Regions from separate parts of the Paenibacillus sp. SAFN-117 genome, predicted to be linked through region 2. Evidence: predicted binding sites of a transcription regulator. Region 2 holds the regulator's gene; the other holds the start of a gene.
What was found. Region 2 encodes Rex, which represses fermentation and respiration genes when NADH is low (regulators of the CRP and FNR family bind a similar motif). Its sites were predicted from a motif close to TTGTGAAATATTTCACAA; they were not measured.
Positions count from the first base shown of each region.

Region 1 (3,418 bases), on a different contig from region 2:
AACGCTGTCCACTCCCATCCGTGTCCACATCTCGATTTTATCCTGGATGATTTTCGATCCGTCAGCGTCATGATTGTGTGCGTCTATTAAAGGCATATCACCGTACTCCTTCAGCAGATCCTCCAAGCTTTTCGGAGTATCCGAAGGGGCTTCCACCTCTGTGTCCTCAGGAACCGGTTGCGGAGTTTCTGCCGTCTCCACAATTGGTTCTGCAGCCGGTTCTGCGGTGGGGCTCCATCCGTTCTTCCATAATAAAGCCCCTCCCCCGATAATCAAGATCACAATTAATATAGCAATCACAGCCATCCGAGGCTTTGACATCGGCCTTCCTCCTCGCTATTTTCATACAAAAAGCCCCTCTAAGCAGATTCTGGAACATAATCCAGTCCTCCCTAAAGGGGCAAAGCAGCAAGTGAACGGTCCCCGTTCTGACAGCTAGCGGTTATCGGGGACTTCTGTTGTTATTAATATACTAGAGAGAAAATTCCGTTAATATGACTCAAATAACGGATGTTGCTGGCTTCCTTCATCAGCGAAGCGGGAAGTCCTTTCAGTTGGGTCTGGTTGCCGCCGATCGTGCCGATCGCGTCTTTTCTGCCCAAGCTGGCCAGCGTTCCGGAGAAGACCGGCTGGAAGTCCTTCATAGGAGCTTCTTTGAAGTAAGCGAACAGGTTGTAGCCGACGGTTTCACCCATTTGCCATGCGATCTGGGCGCTTGGCGGATAAGGACGTCCTTCCGGTCCCATAACGACCGCGCTGTCCCCTGCCAGGAACACATCGGGATGAGAGGTCGATTGCAGGAACTCGTTAACGGTAGCCCGGCCGCGGTTCGCCTCGATGCCCGAGTTGGCGACAACGGAATTTCCGGTTACTCCGCCCGTCCAAACCATCGTGTTCGTTTCGATCGTTGTGCCATCCTTCAGGATGACGTTCTTGCCTTGAACCTCTGTAACCGCCACTCCGGTCAAGATATTCACTCCGCGCTTCTCCAGGCTGGTTTTGGCGCGTTCTACGAGCTCAGGCGCGAAGCCGGGCAGGATCGAAGGAGCCGCCTCGACGCAATAGAGCGAAATTTCTTTGAAGTCGACGCCCTTTCTGAGGCACATATCCGGAAGCATATCCACCATTTCGCCGATGAGCTCGATACCGGACAAACCGCCTCCACCGATAACGAAGGTTGCATCCGCTTTGTTCTTCGTTCTGCTGTACTCGTCCACACACGCTTCAACATGCGCGCGAATCCGGTTCGCATCTTCCACCGACTTAAGCGTAAAGCTGTTCTCCTGCAAGCCGGGAATGCCGAAGAAAGCCGTCTCACTGCCCAGCGCGATAACCAGCGCATCGTAGTCCAGAGTCAGACCGCCGGCCAAGGAGACCTTCTTCTGCTCCAGATCGATATTATTCACCGTGTCGATTCTTAAATCAACGTTCTTGCCGCGCAGAAGCTTCTCCAGAGGCAGCGCCACGTTCTTCTCGTTCAAGCCGCCAACGGCCAGACGATGAAGCTCGGTGATGATTTGGTGGGAGCCGTTGCGGTTGACGACTGTAATGGAAGCTTCTTCAGCCGACATATATTTTCTGGCAGTCAGGGCCGTAAGCAATCCGCCGTATCCGCCGCCTAGTATTAATACTTGCTTAGCCATTGTTCATCCTCCATTCTCTATTTTGTTTCCGTGTCACCTTTTTGGCGCTCAGCCATAACCTCTAGGAACGCTTGGGCAAAGCGGAACATTTTCTGAACTTGCGGGTCTTTAAGCATCTTGAGCAGTCCAAAAAGCCCAATGGTCGTCGAGTCCGACTGGGCACGGTCGCTCGCTTCAATGGCAGCGGATGCGATTCCCTTCGCTTTATCCTGAATAGGCTTCACAAACTCGCCTAATCCGCCCTTCAAATCTTCAATGAGCACACGGTCCGTAGCCAAAGATTGGGCAACATCATAGGCTTTGGTCATCAGAGTGACCATCTCCGCCAATTTAGGCAGCTGCTCCACCAATTCCGTGAGCGATTTCTGAACCTCGGGCTTCATCAACTGATCGAGCACATCCAATTCTCCGCGTACAGCCGCCGAATTGGTTTCGTTTGCCGAATTTTGCGCTGGTGTTTCTGACATGAGTAAACGGCCTCCTTTGCTTGAAATCTTCCATAATAATATTTGGCGTTAGCCAGTTAGTGCGATAATCCGTGATGACGCTTACCTTACTTTCCTCTGGGTGACGGGTGGGACCGGGACTTATGGAAATTAGTTGTGATAAATTTCACAACTTGAGAAAAGGATCAGTCGTTAACGGATTCTATGCTTGTATTGTAATCCTTTTATGACAAAACTGCAAAAACATTTTTTGACACCAATTTGTCAAATATATCCCTCTAAATGCCTTTTGCTGGCATAAGCTTGACTTTCCTTCCTTTTGCCCGTCTACAACCGCACCATCGACTGCCTGATCAGTCAATCATGACGAATATGACAGCAAAAATAGAAAAGCTGCCGGGAAACGGATTGTGATACAACTATAATAGTAGGGGTCATGCCGCGCCGATCGTATGGGAGGGTTGGCGTCGCATAACGGTGGTCAACGAGACTAAGTGGATTTCATACAGTTAGATTTCTATATTCGGAAGAAATATGGAAACTAACTGGAAAACCTACAGTTAGTTTGCGCCAAAACAGCCGTTTCGCCCAAAGTTGCCCATTTTAACTGTAGTTTATCCAGTTAGTTTGATCATTTTCGCCCATTCGCTTGAATCTACCTGTACAAAATACAGTTAGACGTGCCGCTCCGCTTGCAACGATGCCTGCAGACGGTAAAATAAACGGATTTTCAAGGTAGTTTAGTCATTTGGCGCGATTTGCATCAATTTACCTGTACAAAATACAGTTAGACGTGCCGCTCCGTTTGCACGGCACCGGCAGAAAATGAAAATAGACGGATTTTCAAGGTAGTGTCCCTCACAGTTAGTTTCCCCTCTTGTGAAACGTGGCGCCATCCTTCCGTCTTCATTGCCTGAATATAGTTGTCTAATTGGAGGAATAAGTATATGGAGAGCCCGGAACCATTCAATAGAGGGAAGAGAACCCAACCCGCAATACCGGAAACACAGCAAATAAAGCTCAGCGTCCCTCAGCCCTTTAGCTATAACGAAACATTAGGCTACTTGTCCCGCTCGCCCAACGAGTGTATGTACCGTATCCACAATGATAAACTATACTGTCACATTCCGGTAACGCATGAAGGTACGGGCCCTGTAGTCGAAATCAGCGGAGAACAGGGAGACTCTCTCGTTGTTACCTGTTTGCAAGAGGGCCTTCCATCCAAGGCAAGCCGAGACATGGTAGCCGGATATGTTCGCGAATGGTTTGATTTGGAGACGGACCTCGCTCCTTTTTACGAAATGGCCGCGGGCGATGCCCTGCTGAACA
Region 1 covers NZ_JBQCLK010000025.1:73,447-76,864, forward strand. Annotated here, with positions in the region: gene ACTHRH_RS16760 (amidohydrolase family protein) at 1-321, opposite strand, end outside; gene ACTHRH_RS16765 (NAD(P)/FAD-dependent oxidoreductase) at 465-1,643, opposite strand; gene ACTHRH_RS16770 (DUF1641 domain-containing protein) at 1,661-2,110, opposite strand; gene ACTHRH_RS16775 (DNA-3-methyladenine glycosylase family protein) at 3,037-3,418, shown strand, end outside.
Region 1: a site for Rex is predicted at 2,244-2,261, ahead of ACTHRH_RS16770 (DUF1641 domain-containing protein). Genes of this name have one in related genera too.

Region 2 (3,418 bases):
ATGTACCGCTTAGTAAGGTTAAAATCAAGAAAGACGGGTACATTTTAAAATAGCAGGACTTATTGCTTTAGCACCAATTTCAATGACAAAAAATGCCCGGCAAATAGCCTATATAACCGGTCCATTGCTTTTAGGCTGGAGAATGTGCTATTTTTAATTTTATGAAACGACATTAAACGGTTTAAGAATCTAAGGCCGATAGGTCCATGTTAGATTCAACAGAGGAAAGGGGTCTTATCACAATGTTTAGCGGCAAGAAGAAAGATACCGATTTTTTAGCACTATTGATTGAAGCGGCCGAGAATACTCTGGAAGCGGCCAAAGTCTTTCGGGAGGCCATGTCCGGCTCAAGCGCGTTAGCCCCTTATTTCGATAAGCTCAAAGAATTGGAGAACAAAGGGGATCAACTGACACATTCCATATTTAAAGGATTAAGCAAAGTATTCCTTACTCCGATTGACCGCGAGGATATTATGGAGCTGGCCATGTCTGTGGATGATGTAGTGGACGGTATCGAAGCGACCATCGCCCGTTTCGATTATTTAAATATTGATAAAACCGATGATTTCATGAAAGAATTCGCTGAAGTCATTGTATCGAGCTGTGAGCATATTCTGGAGGCCTTCAAGCTGCTTTCCAAGAAGAAATATTCTGAAATTACCGAGCATGCCGTACATATCAACAGTCTGGAGAATGAAGCCGACCGCTTAATGAGAGAAGGCATTCGCGCGATCTTCGTTTCTCCCAAGGACCCTTACCACGACTTTAAAATCAAAGAGCTGTATGAGCGTCTGGAGCAGACGACGGACTCCTGTGAAGATGTGGCAAACATTCTGGACAGCGTTGTACTGCGCTACGCTTAATCGGCTAAACCCCGCTTGAGGCAGTCTTTCATAATAATAAGGCTTGTACGGCTCGAGACCGGACAAGCCTTTATTATGTTACAGTGAACCGGCTCCGGTGAACCGGCAATTTTCAATGTGCGGCGCCTTGATCACGCCTCTTCCTCTTTGTTCAGATAGTAAGCCAGGCTCTGCAGATCCGTTGTAAAATCTGCATGATGAACCCTTATATGGGGCGGAACTTTAATAATGACCGGGGCAAAATTTAATATAGCCTCGATCCCGGCCTCGACAAACCGATCGGCTACATTCTGAGCCTCCGAAGCGGGAACCGTAATAATCCCGATCCTTATTTGCAGCTCCCGGATCGTATCGGTCAGCTCCGACATCGGAAGCACGGTTAAATTGTTCATGTTCTGCCCGATCTTGGACTTCTCCGCATCAAACACAGCGACAATCTTCATGTTATCCTGCAAATAAGCATTATAATTACACAAAGCTCTGCCTAAGTTACCCGCTCCGACCAGCGCCACTTGAATTCTTTGGTCCAGCTTCAAAATTTGTCGAATCTTCTCTATGAGATACTTAACGTCGTAGCCGATTCCCTTCTTGCCGAACTCGCCGAAATAAGCCAAATCTTTGCGGATTTGGGCCGGATTGAGATCCAGCTTGCTTCCTAAATCCTGAGAGGAAACGGTAGTTACGTTCATCCGGTTTAATTCGTTCAGGAAGCGCAAATAAATGGGGAGCCGCCTAACGACGGCTTCGGATATTTTCATCGATTTCAAGCGTGTTCCTCCTCCATCCATTGTTTAATCCGCGGAACCATCTGCCCGGTCGGCATGTGCTCGATTTTGGGCCCGGGCAAGGAGTAAAGAAAGTATTTGCCGTACTGGGTATCGATGACCCTGGTATCATATAAGATAACAATTCCTTTATCGCTGGCCCTGCGAACAAGACGGCCGAAGCCCTGCTTGAAGCGGATGACCGCCTGAGGCACAGACAGCTTCATGAAAGGATTGAGATTACTTTTCTTCAGCTGTTCGCTCTTGGCTTCCGTTACAGGATGGTTGGGAGGCTGGAAAGGAAGACGAACGATCGCCAGGCAGGTCAAAGCTTCTCCCGGAATATCGACCCCTTCCCAGAAGCTGCTCGTCCCCAGCAATACGGCGGATTCGCTCTCCTGGAACAAGCGTGTCAGCTTGCTGCGGTTAAAGCTGTCTATCCCCTGCCCCAGCACCTGAATACCTGCCGAGGCAAGCCTTTCCTTCAATTCCGGATAAGCATTCTTGAGCATACGGTACGAAGTGAAGAGAACCAGCATGCGGCCCCTTGTTTCTACAGCTACCTCATGAAGCGATTCTACCAGCTTGTGTACGAAATAATCTTCTCCGTCTCTTCCTTTAATCCCGGGAAAATCCCGAGGGATGCAAACCAGCGCCTGCTTGCGGTAATTGAACGGAGAAGGAAGCAAAACGGTGTTCAGCTTATCCGACCTTCCCAGCCCCAACTGATCGCGGCTGTAATCAAAGGTCTTGTCGACGGAAAGAGTGGCGGATGTCAGAATAACGCTGTCTTTTTCATCGAACAGGGATTGCTGCAAAATTTTGCTTACGTCAGTGGGCACGCTGAACAGATGAAGCGACCTCATCTTGAATTGAGGGCTTGCTTCGAGCCAATATACATAATCCGGATCGCTTCTCTTCATGAAGAAGCGCAGAGCATCTCTCTGGCGGTTTAGTTCTTTCACGGAACCGGCAAGGTCGGTCAAGCTGCCTTTAAGATCATGTTCCTCCTGCCAATCCTTCAACTCTTGCGCGAGACGGTCCAGCTTGCGGCTGATCTCGCCCAGGCCGATATAGATGTTATCCTCGATGGTCAGCAGTTTATCCCACTGCTTCGGCATTTGATCGTCCTTAATCCTAAATACAAGCTGGCCGGTTTCTCCCGACTCGCCCATCTTACCGTTCACTAGCTCGTAAAGCAGCTCGGCCAAATGATCCCAATGCTCTTTAACCTCGACCAGTTTAGGGTAGATTCCCTCAATGAGAGCGTCCCATTCCGCAGAATGCTCCGGAAGCTCCCCGCCCAATCCTTGTAACCGTATGCGCAAGGACGGAAGCTGTCCGTTCTTACTGTCTCTAAACAATCGGGTAAGAGTATTCACGAAGGACATGTATTTCAGTTCGATTCCCATATGCTTGCTGGCGACCTCTTCCAGATGATGCGCTTCATCGATAACCAGATGTTTGTAGGAAGGAAGCAGGCGATGATCCGCCTTGATATCGGTGAACAGCAAGGAATGGTTAGTAATGACCACATCCGCTTTATTGGCGTCATTCCTGGCCCGGTGATAGAAGCATTTTTTAAACCATGGGCAAGCCCGGTTTAAACAGGAGTCCGCATCGCTCTCAACCGTCCGCCAAAATTCGGCGCCTCTGCCCGTAAGATGAAGCTCCTCTTCATCCCCTCTTTCGCTTTCACTGAGCCAGACGATCATTTGTGCCGCGGTGAGACGTTCCTCTTTAGCAAAATTAAAGTCCTGTAGTTGGATCTTATTCTCAAACTTTCGCAAA
Region 2 covers NZ_JBQCLK010000004.1:72,139-75,556, forward strand. Annotated here, with positions in the region: gene ACTHRH_RS04075 (DUF47 domain-containing protein) at 243-863, shown strand; gene ACTHRH_RS04080 (redox-sensing transcriptional repressor Rex) at 995-1,630, opposite strand; gene dinG (ATP-dependent DNA helicase DinG) at 1,627-3,418, opposite strand, start outside.